4 regions of the Desulfosporosinus acidiphilus SJ4 genome follow, and region 3 is predicted to be linked to each of the others. Evidence: a T-box and tRNA genes for the amino acid it is inferred to sense, from the RefSeq annotation. Region 3 holds a T-box; the other regions hold tRNA genes.

Region 1 (3,440 bases), 410 kb from region 3:
GCATAGGTAACCGGTCCTTTACACCCCACCCGATAAAGGCATTCTTTCTGACCAATTTCTGTGGCAAAAATTCCTTGGTCATAAAAGTATCTCCGCGGACATCGATTATGAATAGTTTCGCCGTAAAACATCTTTGGCCTTCCGTACTTTTCTAGCTCCGGCTCACCATAAAGAGCTAGGTGAAGTAAGGTACCCATAATCCAATCCGGGTGAGCAGGGCAGCCCGAGACATTAATGACTCTTCGCTCAGGAAGGATATTTTGTACTCCCGTTGCCCGAGTTGGATTGGGATAACCGGAAACCGGCCCCCCGTAAGCAGCACAACTTCCTATAGCGACGACATATTTGGCTTTTAGGCCAAAGCGGCGTACCAGGTCTATTCCGGTGGTGAGTTTGCCCTGCTCGTAGGCAACATGGTCGTAATGTCCGGCGTCGCTGCGAATCATAGCTCCCTGGACAAGAAGGACGTATTCGTAAGGCATTTTGGTATACGTATCTTGAAGAACTTGGTAAACGGCATCCCCTTGAGCTTGATTCATGCTCCAATCGTAGCGCCAATCAAGGATGTTGGAAAGAATATCGGAAAAAGTCGGGGTCCAGATATTATCAAAGGAGATGCTGTCTCCTGTACAAGTACCTGTTTCAATCATTACTACCGGAAGCTTTTTAACGTCACCTGCCGTAACTGCTTGAGCCAGGGGAGGGGTAATAAGTTTATAAAAGTTACCCAGAATAGCTCCCTTGACGATTAGTTTTATAAACTCACGACGATCCAGCATGACATACCCCCCTGAGAGGGTATTATTTCCAAAAAGGAAATGCTTACACGTACAATACTATGAAAATTAAATTGTCAATCTATCATATCATCCATCTATTCCAATAGTTATTATTTAGTCAAGTTGTTACAGCAACAGTGGGGATGATCCTTATTCAACCGATAAAGCACCTTCTGCTACAACGGAAATTAGGTTTTCTGTAGTTAAATAGACTAGGGGAATTGGGAGAATTAGGGGATTAGGAGAATCACTAAAAAATATTTATATAGCCTTAACAAACGAATCGACTTGTGTTATACTGTCTAAGTCGCAATGAGTTGCTCAATTTTGGGAAAAATGAGTTGCTCTTGATGAGAATGAAATTAACTCAACATTTTTATGCCGATGTGGCTCAGAGGTAGAGCAGCTCACTCGTAATGAGCAGGTCGTCGGTTCGATTCCGACCATCGGCTCCACTGGAAAGGTAGACCCCGCAAGAGATTGCGGGGTTTTTTCTTTAGGCTTTTTTGCGCAAATAAGAGTCGAGTACTGCAACCCGGTTCTCAGCTAAATTTTTAGGTTCAGCATTGGCCTTTCCCATATTATAAGAGGATGGGAAGCTAATTACAAATTTGTATGAATTTGTTGTGAAATAATAATGAATTTTAGATGTTTTAGTGTTTTAAATTTAGATAAAATTCCAGTTTTTTGAGACTTTTTTATAAGTAATTCATAACTTAGTCATAATTAACAGTTATACTATGGTTGTCAATGGGAACCTTTGGTAATATACGTTAACTGAAAGGATTAACACTATGAAACGTTTCTCAACTCAGCCAGGAGAGGATTCATTTATAATACGGAAGTTAATCCGACAAAACTTGGTCTATCTCTTAGTTATTCTCCTTTTGCTAATTATCTTTGGAATATCGCTATACTTTGGGACGAGGCAGGTCTATGAAGAGGAAGAGCAGTGGAGAAGTCAAAAAACTATGGCCGAAGTTGCTTCAGGCAAAACGAATATCAGCGAATATTTTTTGGATTTTCGGAGAGACTTAGACTTTATTTTGTCATTACCAAATGTGAAATCTTACTTTAATGAGAACTTCAATCCTTCAAAACGAAGTGGGGCAGAGAAACTACTCTCGAGTTTTTCGGATAGCAAAAAATTATATCAAATGACCGTCACAAATCTGTCGGGTGCTGAGACGTTAAAAGTGGAAGGATCAACGAAACGAAAATCCACTTGGTCCGATGGTATGAGCAATGAAGAACTACATAGGAAACTTTTCGAAAAAGCGATTACCTTGAACAAAGGGCAGGAAACACTTTCTCCAATCTATTATGGGACGGTAAAAGAAGGGGCAAACACCACAAAACGGGTATTAATGACACTTGCTATGCCTATCTACGATGATCGTTCTGTGAAAGGTGTCTTGTTCATCGATATCGATTTAATGAACGTATTTGAGGTTTTACCTAACACGCAGTTGTTTCTGCAAACGGATTATGGTGCTGACATTTTCCTCGATCAGAAGACTGGATTGCTTAACGTTCAAAGACTAGGTTATGATTTAACAGGTAACAAGGGTTGGTATCCAGTGACTGATTTGGAAATGATCCATTATTCTTGGGTAAAAGTCTTTTCTGACCAACCATTTATTATTGCCGAATATCATCAATTACCTTTGTTAAAGGTAACTTTAGGTAAATTCATTTACCTGTTCGGAGCTATATGTGTGGTTTTTCTCAGTTTAATCATATTGAGTATCTTCACCACTTTTTCAGTGGTGAAAAAGACGATTAACACACAAAAGGCTATCGTCTTTTCACTTGCAACCCTGGCGGAGGGGCGTGATTCAGAGACAGGGAAACATTTAGAACGATCCAGGGATTACGCCATGATCATAGCTCGACAATTAAGTACCACCAAAAGGTATAACAAGGTTATTACTCATGACTTTTTAGATAATCTTTATTACGCGGCAGCATTGCATGATATTGGTAAAGTAGCGGTTCCCGATGCTGTTTTATTAAAAGAGGGTAAATTGACGGACGCAGAGTATCAGGAAATGAAAAAACACGTACGAACAGGCCAAAATCTTCTTAGAGAGACAATTGAAAAATATCATTTGACAGAGTCATTCATTGAAATGGGTATGAACATCTGCGCCTATCACCATGAGAAATTTAATGGAAGAGGGTACCCGGAGGGACTCGCGGGTGAGGAGATACCCTTGGAAGCTAGAATTTTTGCCCTCTGTGATGCGTATGACGCAATTCGATCGAAGAGATCTTATAAGAAAGGACTCTCTCATCAAGAAGCTGTCGAAAGAATTGTCGCCGATAAAAATCAGCATTTTGACCCGGAAGTCGTAGAAGCCTTTCTGCAATGTGAAGAGAAACTTTTGGCGATTACTTAAGAGGGAGAGAGGACGTATGAGAAAATTAGGGTTGTTAATTGCTATGATCTTGACCGGAATATTTTATTCGATAATACTTTTGTATTTTATGGATAAGCCTCTATTTAATAATCTGTTTTTGCATTGCCTAATAATGGGGATTTTGTATGGACTAACAAATTTCATTATCTTTCTCATTTATGACAAACAACTTGATAAAATTAAAAGGCTTAACTATCAATTAAAGTCTAGCCTTCTCATGGATAATATGACAGGACTT
Region 2 (3,440 bases), 350 kb from region 3:
AGTAGAGGATATACTTGCTTTAGCGGAACAACGACGGGAAGATCCATTTATCTTAATGTTGGATGAAATTGAAGACCCACACAATTTAGGGGCATTGCTAAGAACGGTTGATGCCGTCGGGGCCCATGGGGTGATCATCCCAAAACGCCGCAGCGTTTCGTTAACCGGAACGGTTGCTAAGACTTCGGCCGGCGCGGTTGAACATGTTCTGGTGGCTCGTGTAAGCAACTTGGTCCAAACGATTAAGGAATTGAAGAAGAAGGGATGTTGGGTGTCTGGTGCGGAAGCCGGGGGGCAGGATGTTTTTTCGGCGGATCTCACAGGCCCGCGTGTTATTGTCATTGGCAGTGAAGGCAGGGGGATCAGCCGCTTGCTGAGGGAGAATTGTGATGAGCTTGTCAGTTTGCCTATGAATGGTAAGGTTACGTCCCTAAACGCCAGCGTTGCAGGCTCTCTCGTGCTTTATGAGGTTCTCAGGCAACGAAGATATTCTAAGTGAACTCGTTCGGCTAAAGCTGAATGACAGCAACTTATTTGAAGAATGTAAAAATTAGACTTGAAAGATTGGACATCACTGGTTATGATACTTCTAATGGATAAAGTCACTGTCTTATAATATTTGACTCCGAACATCCAATATCGTGTCTCAAATCCGGCCCATGCGACAGAACAACAAAAACTTCGCCTTGACGCTCTTCTTCAGGGTCGGGTATAATGAGAATGTTCCCGTGGACAAGGGCTAGGCGAGATTGCGTCTTCTTCATGACGACATTGTAGGGGGGATCAACTTGACTTTTCAAGCCCAACCAGAACTACCAGAGTGCGAAATCATCGACATTATCGTAGATGAAGAGATGGTTGAGCTTGCCAAGGAAGGCGACGCTGCTGCACTAGAGTATCTGATCAACAAATATAAGAACTTCGTTAGGGCAAAGGCTCGTTCCTATTTTCTCATAGGAGCGGATCGCGAAGATATTATTCAAGAAGGAATGATTGGACTCTATAAGGCCATAAGAGACTTTCGCGGCGATAAACTCTCATCGTTCAGGGCATTTGCGGAGTTATGTATAACCCGCCAGATTATCACTGCCATTAAGACAGCTACAAGGCAGAAACACATTCCACTAAACTCCTATGTCTCTCTCAATAAGCCGATATATGACGAAGATTCCGACCGGACGCTTCTTGATGTTATCTCAGGGACTCGTATTACGGATCCGGAAGAACTGATTATCAGCCGTGAGGAATTTGACGACATTGAAGAGAAGATGGGTGAGATCCTCAGTTCCTTAGAATGGAAGGTGCTGATGTCTTATTTAGAAGGGAAATCTTACCAGGAAATTGCTGTTGATTTAAAAAGACATGTGAAATCAATCGATAACGCGTTACAGAGAGTGAAGAGGAAACTTGAACGCTATCTCGAACGCCGGGATGGATAATTTTACATAGATTCCTGGTGAAATAAATACTTGCATTTCTCGACAAAAGATGTTAACTTATAAAAGTGTCAATCAGAGGAAACTCTGATAACCAAAATGCCAACGTAGCTCAATTGGTAGAGCAGCTGATTTGTAATCAGCAGGTTGCGGGTTCGAGTCCCATCGTTGGCTCCATTTATTTTGAAGCTTAAAGGCAGCACTGCTGTCTTTTTTATTTCGTCGCTAGCCGAGTTTTCTTTAGACACACTCGTCGTTTTCTTGACAGAGAAATCAACTTGTGATAAAGTACTTGAGTAATGGAATAAATGCAGGGATTTACTGTTTGTCTGGGAGGTGTTCGTGAATGCGTGTTGGCATTATTTTAGCGTGTACGGATTGCAAGCACCGTAACTATGCTACGATGAAAAATAAGAAAAATAATCCTGATCGTTTGGAAGTCCAAAAGTATTGTAAGTTCTGCAAAAGCCATACTCTCCATAAAGAAACCAAGTAATTTTTTTTTGTGACGTTTTAAACTGTACGCCTGGAAGCGTTGTCACAATGTCGAGGACACCTATGTCGTTTAAGGATGTGAAGTGATGGGCGCGTTGAAAAAACCAGCCAATACTCAGAAACAAGCAGATAAGACCAAAGAGTATTTCCGCGGAGTTCTGAGCGAATTAAAAAAAGTTCACTGGCCGAGCCGCAAACAATTATTGGCCTATACGGGCGTTGTTTTTGTTGCGGTGGGGATTGTTTCTATTCTCATGTGGGTTGTGGACGGCGGTTTAAGTATTGCCTTAACCAAGCTAGTGCCCTAAACTGCAAGTTTCCGCGGCAGTGTCTGAGGAGGTCCCTGAGAAATGGCGAAAGACTGGTTTGTTATTCACACGTACTCGGGTTACGAAAATAAAGTCAAGATGAATCTCGAAAAGCGCGTTGAATCCATGAATATGGAGGAGAAAATCTTTCGCGTTCTTGTTCCTATGGAAGATGAAGTTGAGTTCAAGAATGGGAAAGAAAAGGTGACAAAGCGCAAGGTTTATCCGGGATATGTTCTTGTTGAAATGGAAATGACGGATGATTCTTGGTATGTTGTTCGCAACACACCAGGAGTTACAGGCTTCGTCGGGACAGGAACAAAGCCGATACCGCTCCTTGACCAGGAGGTCATTCAGATTCTCCAACAAATGGGAATGGATGATCTGCGGGCTAAAATTGATTTCGAGGTTAATCAAACTGTCCAGGTTATTGCCGGACCGTTTAAAGACTTTGTTGGCGTAGTTCGCGAAATACTGCCGGATAAAGGCAAGCTGCGTGTGGAAGTATCGATGTTTGGAAGAGAGACGCCTGTGGAATTAGATTTCGGACAGGTACAAAAACTCGACTAAAATAGGAATTACTCTATCAAGGAGGTGTTAAACAATGGCGAAGAAAGTAATTGGTCTCGTTAAATTAGCAATCACTGCAGGCAAAGCTACACCGGCACCTCCGGTTGGTCCGGCTCTCGGTCAACATGGTGTCAATATTATGGCCTTCTGCAAAGAGTACAATGAGCGTACTAAGGATCAAGCTGGGCTCATTATTCCGGTGGAAATTACGGTTTATGAAGATCGTTCCTTTACCTTTATAACCAAAACGCCGCCGGCATCTGTTTTGCTCAAAAAGATGACCAATATTAATTCGGGTTCCTCTGAACCAAATCGTAAGAAGGTTGCTACGATTACAAAATCAAAAGTGCGCGAAATTGCGGACATTAAGATGAAGGATCTGAATGCTGCAAGCGTTGAAGCTGCTATGCGGATGGTTGAAGGTACTGCCAGAAGTATGGGTATCGATGTTGTTGAAGGTTAACAATTAATTGTGGGAGGGCTTGGCCCGCATAACCACAGGAGGTAAAAAGAATGGCTAAGGTTGGAAAAAGATATCAAGAGGCCGTAAAAGCCTTTGATCGCACAGGATATTACGAACCCCTTGAAGCATTCGCGATCGTAAAGGCTAATGCCAAAGCAAAATTTGATG
Region 3 (3,440 bases):
TCAAAAGGGCAATAAACCGTTCAATACTTCCATAAATAACTCGATGAATCATCACCGGACGGTGCTTTTGTCCGTCTTCTCCAATATAGGTTAAATCAAATTTCTCCGGCATTTGGAAGTCGAGTTGTATCGTTCCGCATTGCCAAGTTCGATCTAAGCAATCTTTAACATGAAAATCAATCTTCGGTCCGTAAAAAGCTCCATCGCCTTCATTGATCTTATAATCCAAGCCTCTTTCTTCGAGGGCCGCCTGAAGTGCCCGAGTTGCGGTTTCCCAATCCTCATCTGAACCCATAGAATCTTCCGGCCTGGTGGATAGTTCCACGTGATATTCAAAGCCAAACACTTTGTAGAAAGTGTCCACCAGTTCTATAACTCCAAGGAGTTCACTCTTAATTTGGGAGGGAAGCATAAAGATGTGGGCATCATCTTGAGTGAAGTTCCGAACCCGCAGCAATCCATGAAGAGCACCTGACAACTCATGGCGATGGACGAGACCCAGCTCCCCAACTCGTAAGGGCAAGTCCCGGTAGCTGCGCAATTTAGTACGGTACATGATCATGCCGCCTGGACAGTTCATGGGCTTAACGGCAAAATCTTGGTCATCAATCTTCGTGAAATACATATTTTCTTTGTAGTGATCCCAGTGACCGGATTGCTCCCAAAGAGAGCGATTTAAAATTATCGGGGTCTTAATTTCTTGATAGCCCCGCTTACGATGCTCTTGTCTCCAGAAATCCTCAAGAGCATTGCGCAAAACCATTCCTTTAGGATGGAAGAAGGGGAATCCAGGGCCTTCGTCATGAAGGCTAAAGAGATCTAGTTCCAAGCCAAGCTTGCGATGGTCACGTCGCTTTGCCTCTTCTAATTTAAATAGATAGTCTTCGAGATCAGCCGCTTTTGCAAAGACTGTACCGTAAATCCGCTGCAACATCTTATTTTTCTCATTGCCGCGCCAGTAAGCGCCTGCCAAGCTCATTAATTTAAATGCTTTAATAATTGAGGTGGAAGGAATATGCGGTCCTGCACAAAGATCTGTGAAATTCCCCTGAGTATACATTGAGATCGTTGCATCCTCGGGGAGACCTTCAATTAGCTCAACTTTATAATTTTCTCCGAGTTTGCCAAAGTAATCCAAAGCCTCAGATCGCGCAACTTCCTTGCGCTGATAAGTGTAGTTTTCTTTGGCGAGCCTAACCATTTCCTTCTCAATTTTCTCTAAGTCCTCAGGTGTAAATACATGTTCAGAATCGAAGTCATAATAGAAACCCTTCGCAATGGCCGGTCCTATTCCCAACTTTGTCCCAGGGAACAAATTCTCTACCGCTTGCGCCATCAGGTGAGAAGTAGAGTGGCGAAGGACTTCCAGCCCTTCTTCACTGTCCAGCGTCACAATCTCTACGGACGCATTCTCCATTAACGGATAGGAAAGGTCTTTAAGATTGTCATTTACTTTTCCTGCGACAGCAGCTTTGGCCAAACCGCGTGAAATTGAGGCCGCCAATTCTGCCAGAGTCGTTCCCTTCTCAACCTCACGAATTGAACCATCTTTCAAAGTCACCTTAATCATTACGATCACTCCTAAAGTTTGTTGTTTCTGACAGTACATAAAGAAAACTTGGCTGGCAGCAAGCCGCAGGCGCAGGTGGTCTCTTCCCGCCATCCATGGCTTCAGAGACACTTGGCCATCCGTGGCCGGTGGCTGCCTAGTTGCACTTATGTCAGAGGACGAAGACACTGTCTTCGCACGTATTAACTCTTCTTGCAGTATACAACCAAAGGTTATACTTTCGGATAGTATAAAAAACCCTCGTCCCAAACAAGGGACGAGAGTTTACTCCCGTGGTTCCACCCAATTGAAAGGAATTTATCCTTCCGCTCGATCACCCTTAACGCGGGAAACGGCAGAGCTTACTTCTTTCAGCCTTGCACTCCAGGGTGGTCTTCACCTGAACCTTTGCGGGAAATGCTTGCAGCCACGGCATTTCTTCTCTAGCACCTAAGATCAGGGTACTTTCCCTTTCAACGATTTACGAATATAGCTTTAGAAATCAAATTTTCCGATACCAATACTATACCCAAAATAATAGTTTCATTATACAAAAAGCTTACTCGTTTGTCAAAAATCCTCACAAATTGAACAACCGCTGCAATCGCGGACTCTTTCTCCAAAAACACTTCGGATAGTCTGCAATGTATCTCTATATCTGTTGTTACGAATGTGCAAAGTAATCTGCCTTGGCGCGACTGCGATAAGAGCGCTGACAAGAAGGTCTTCGTAGCCTAAGTCATTTAAATTATCCAATTGATAATCTTCAAGATAGTCAAGGGTTATATCCTCCCCTTCGTTGTTAAAAAGATGAAACTCGCCTTTTGAGTTCATTCCCACATGCAGTTTCTCTAATTGGGGAGTTTGGGTATCAACAAAATGCTTTAAAAGCTGAATAAATTCCAGATATTCCTTTTCTATGATATATTCTTCAATGGCAAACTCTACCGCTTTAGTGACATCACGTTTGTACTCCTGTGCCCGGAAACTCAAAAAACCTTCAAGATCAAAAATTGGAGATTGATTCAAGCAGCTTAAGATCTGGGTTACTAACTTCGTTTTGCGGTTTACTCGATAGCCGCGGTCTTGGCCCAATCCCTTGTTCAAATATTCCAAAGCCTTGCTAAGAATTTCCCGATCTTTAGCCTCGACTAAATTATTCTTCTTTATGATTCCTTGTACTTGTTCCTTCTCCCAATAAAGCAAGATTGTTTCTGCCAGAGCATTGGCAAGATAGTATTGTTGGATTTTCTGGACCATTTCTTCATTATCAGTCTCTTCAAGAGACGTATTAAGAAACTTACATTGGATTAGCCAACGCCTTCCTTGTTTCCTTTCAATGATCTCTACCGGAAGCTGTTCACGTTTACCTAATTCACGTAAGCATTCACATATATTGTCATGGTATTTTTGTGTACCTAACCGTACGGAATGTTCCACTGGCATCCCCCCATACTAGAGTATATGACTTTGTTGAAGCCATATTTCGAATGGCCAATCTCTTGGACCCTTTCAAACAATAAATTTTTGAAAGATACCCTAGACATTCCATACTATTGCCAATATATAACTCCTTTATTCTTTCCCCCGGCGTTTGGTCTTCTCGAAACGTACTAAAAAGCTCTCCAATTTTAAAACTGGAAAGCTTTTGTATTCATAGGAACTCTTTAATTAGTTTCTGTTATTATAGAGATAAACTATTATTATTATTCTCTGATAACTTCTTTTTACGTGAAAAAACGGACAGAATCGAATCACTTTGGTTATTCAGCGCTCGTTCTGCAGAATAAACACCGTCAATTTCGTTTATGTCCTCGATTAAACGATTCATGTCCAGATTTCGAAAGGGAGTCCTTAATTTATACAGGATAATTGTTTTGTTTTGCTCTTC
Region 4 (3,440 bases), 1.9 Mb from region 3:
CTTCTGATGAACCTCAAGGGACTCTGGATATGATCCTCAAATATGATACAACTATCTCCGGAATAAATACTCCGCAAGAAATTCAAACTCCGGAAGTTAACTCCACGAACTCCTTTACTATGAAGGATTTGCTTGATAAAACAAAAGAGAAATAAGCTTTTGCATTTGTAAGTATTCGAGGGATTTATGCAAGAGAAAAGATGTTTGCGAACGTGGGTGATAAAAATCCACGTTCGTTCTTTTATCCAATCGTGAGACTCCCACTTCTTGTAAGTGGGAGTGGTCCCTGGTCTCTGCTTCGGTGGGGGTAGAGTCCACCGAAGCTCCGATGTTCAGCTTTAGCTGAACGAGTTCACTTCCTAAAATACTTGCTTGGGAATATAAAGATTTAAACTATATGATGCGAGGAAAGTGAATTGAAAAGCGAGGAAAAGCGAACATAAAACTAGAAATTTAAAATTTTGTTGAAAAATACACAATATAATTGTATTATGTATAAGAATAGCAGAAAGTGAAATCTAAAGCTTTAGGCAAGGAGAAAATTTATGATATATATTCTCATCTACCTTGCAATCGCGGCCATTTTACTGATCTTTAATTACGGTGCTCATGTGAAAGAGAAAGATTTACAAGAAAAAAACAACATACAGTCCCAAGAAAATCAAGAATAAAGAACGATACCAATTCAAAGCTGATAATCTCCCTTTCGAAAGGGGGATTTTTTATTGCTTAGGAAGGTATATTAATTGCGAACTGTGGATAACTACTCTCTGAACGCGTGCGGCAGCACGCCTTATATGCTTGGAGAAAGTTTAATTTTTGTCTGCATACTGCGAGAAGAGCTAATACGAGCCAAAACACTGTTTTCGTCCCCTAGTATAAGTGCATCATAGATGGTACAATTTACCTCATTACTTATTAACACAAATATGTCAATATATAGTATAATGTGTCGTAAGAACTCTATTCTAGTGCTATTCAAGAGACATAGAAATGAGGCATTGCGCTTGGGAACCTCTGGACGCGGAGGTTCTTTTGTTTTGCGTTCATTTCCAATAACTTACCAATGGCTAATAGGTATTAACATGCTATAATACGACTAAGGGTTATTCCCTTAAGTCTTTTTCATGTTACTCCTATTGCCCTCCGGGGACAGCAATTCGGAGGGGCTTTTTTCAAAGAGCTAGCCTAATTAACACCAAGGCAACTCTAAGATCGAATTAGACCTCCCTTAATGGGGAGGCCTTTTATTTAATATCTGACCTCTATGCCGCGAAGAAGTGTCACTGATACATGAGAATAGTGTTCATATTACTATTAGGCTGCCCCAATGGCATTATATATTCGAAGGTTTTGCAGGGTTATGACAGTATGTGTAGAATATTACAATCAAGGTGGAGGGCGGACCAATCACTTAGACCCCTTATTGACACAAATTAGTTATCGTGTTTGCTGATAACATCCTAAAGAGGGGGATTATTATGTTTGATTCAAGAGAAAATGGGATTCTAGCTAAGATTTTCGCCAATAGAGCTAAAATTGAGTCGTGGTTTGAGACCTTACAAAAGCCCAATACTTTTTGGCTTATTCCCTTATCCAGTAGAGGAATACTGCGTACTTTATTCAGATCTCAGAATGAGATTAGCTTTAATGAACTAGCAGAAATGAGTTCGGATAATCGTGAAGTAACCAGCATGTATATGCTTGAGTTAGAATCAATACTGGAAGAACACAAGTTGTTTATTTTAAATTAAATTCCTTCCGCGGCTCTATAGAGGGAAATTGCATTTTGAGAAACGAGGCGATTTGCAAGGAAAACGGTATGTTTTCTCTCAATTAGTGAAATATGGTGCTAATAGCTAGGGTCTTTGCTAATTGACGGAGTATGAGGTTTCTCCATATAATAGCATAAGAATAATGTATTATGAATGAAAGGACGTTGTTTTGTGTCGATTGCATTTAGCAAACCAGATATTAAAAATAAAAGGAAAAAACAATCTGTAGAATTAGATCATATGAATTTTGACTTGCAAGAAAGCATTTCTCCATTTGTTCCTTTTATCCAGAAATGTGCAGTGTGTCATTCCATCTGGGATTATTACAGTGAGATGACTGAATGCCCGAAATGCAAAACTAAATTTGAAGAAAAGATTAAATAAAAAAGAGCGCTTTTTGCGCTCTGTATTTGTTAGCTGGAGCCGATGGCAGGACTCGAACCTGTAACCTGCTGATTACAAATCAGCTGCTCTACCAATTGAGCTACATCGGCAATTAAAGTGAAGCAGATATTATTTTAACAAAACTAACGGTTAAGGTCAACCTTTTTAATAAATTATTTTTAAATATTATATCCATGGCCTGCAAATTTATGAGACTTGTTCCGCGTAAATTGTTTCAATGCAGACATAGTTTCCTGTTAGGCTTCTCTAAATAGGGGACTAAGCTTGTACATAGCTAACACGAAGACGGAACAAGCCAGGGCGATTATACCCATGAATGAAAACGAGAAAATTTTAGATGAATGATCTACCAAAATGCCCATAACTATGGGACCAAACGTAATACCGAGTGAGTATATCGATTGATAAAAACCCATAGCTGTGGATTTTTTATCCGCGTCAAAGCCTCTGACAGCAATGGCCATTAAAATTGCTGTTAGTATCCCTGCGCCAAAACCGCCGATCATTTGGAGCGGAAAGAACCAGATAGGATCAGGAGCAACAGCTACTCCTGCACAATACGCTGCCAGTAATACAAAACCCAAAGCTATATTATTCTTTTCGCCAAGGTTGCTCGAAGCCTCTGTACTGACGGAATAGGCGCCTATAATATTCATTACGCTAAATAAAACATAAATAGCGCCAAGTTGAAGCCCTGTCGCCCCTAGCTCTTTTGCAGTGCTGGTCGTAAAAGAATATACTGTTCCAAACATTAGAAACCAAACAAATCCGCCCAAAAGAGAGACCGTTAATAGTTTCTTATTCTTCATTACTTTCATAAGACTGGCGGCAGTAACATTCGTTCTGCCGCCAGTCTCGGGTTTAATAAAAAAAGAAAGGATGAAGCCGGTCATGCCAAAGACAAAACTTAAAATAAACAAGGAGCGGATACCGAACTGTTCGAACACACCACCGAGTAGAAAGGCAGCTAAAATACCAATGTTTTGCAAAGAGGTGATAAGGCCAATAGCCTTCGTACCTTCCTCTTTGCTATAGTACGAAGAGTAAAGTAACGTAAATGAAATCCATGTCGACGAGGCAGCCCCCGATAGAGCGTTAGCTACAAACAGCATGATAGGTGAACCAAACAGTATTATCATGATGGAAGATGTGCCGGCTAAGAAAGCCCCTATAATTATAAAAATTTTGTGATTGCCAATAATATCCGTCATGATTCCCAAAGGAATCCTTAAAAGAAGTTGGGTAACTCCGTATGCTCCA

What was found. A T-box is a leader RNA that pairs with one kind of tRNA and senses whether it is charged. The one in region 3 lies ahead of thrS (threonine--tRNA ligase), so its partner is inferred to be a tRNA-Thr.
Region 1: it encodes a tRNA-Thr, which carries the amino acid that the T-box ahead of thrS (threonine--tRNA ligase) is inferred to sense. The anticodon was not compared.
Region 2: it encodes a tRNA-Thr, which carries the amino acid that the T-box ahead of thrS (threonine--tRNA ligase) is inferred to sense. The anticodon was not compared.
Region 4: it encodes a tRNA-Thr, which carries the amino acid that the T-box ahead of thrS (threonine--tRNA ligase) is inferred to sense. The anticodon was not compared.

The regions. Positions count from the first base shown of each region.
Region 1 is NC_018068.1:545,391-548,830, forward strand. Features, by position in the region: gene DESACI_RS02665 (hydrogenase small subunit) at 1-779, opposite strand, end outside; tRNA gene DESACI_RS02670 (tRNA-Thr) at 1,160-1,234, shown strand; gene DESACI_RS22940 (HD domain-containing phosphohydrolase) at 1,574-3,181, shown strand; gene DESACI_RS02680 (GGDEF domain-containing protein) at 3,198-3,440, shown strand, end outside.
Region 2 is NC_018068.1:482,586-486,025, forward strand. Features, by position in the region: gene rlmB (23S rRNA (guanosine(2251)-2'-O)-methyltransferase RlmB) at 1-499, shown strand, start outside; gene DESACI_RS24680 (hypothetical protein) at 603-764, opposite strand; gene sigH (RNA polymerase sporulation sigma factor SigH) at 789-1,439, shown strand; tRNA gene DESACI_RS02315 (tRNA-Thr) at 1,538-1,613, shown strand; gene rpmG (50S ribosomal protein L33) at 1,783-1,932, shown strand; gene secE (preprotein translocase subunit SecE) at 2,018-2,239, shown strand; gene nusG (transcription termination/antitermination protein NusG) at 2,282-2,809, shown strand; gene rplK (50S ribosomal protein L11) at 2,844-3,272, shown strand; gene rplA (50S ribosomal protein L1) at 3,323-3,440, shown strand, end outside.
Region 3 is NC_018068.1:135,651-139,090, reverse strand. Features, by position in the region: gene thrS (threonine--tRNA ligase) at 1-1,570, opposite strand, end outside; T-box leader at 1,820-2,035, opposite strand; gene ytxC (putative sporulation protein YtxC) at 2,120-2,995, opposite strand; gene DESACI_RS00720 (MgtC/SapB family protein) at 3,234-3,440, opposite strand, start outside.
Region 4 is NC_018068.1:3,200,086-3,203,525, reverse strand. Features, by position in the region: gene DESACI_RS14545 (hypothetical protein) at 1-155, shown strand, start outside; gene DESACI_RS14540 (hypothetical protein) at 1,482-1,754, shown strand; gene DESACI_RS14535 (hypothetical protein) at 1,947-2,159, shown strand; tRNA gene DESACI_RS14530 (tRNA-Thr) at 2,194-2,269, opposite strand; gene DESACI_RS14525 (MFS transporter) at 2,417-3,440, opposite strand, start outside.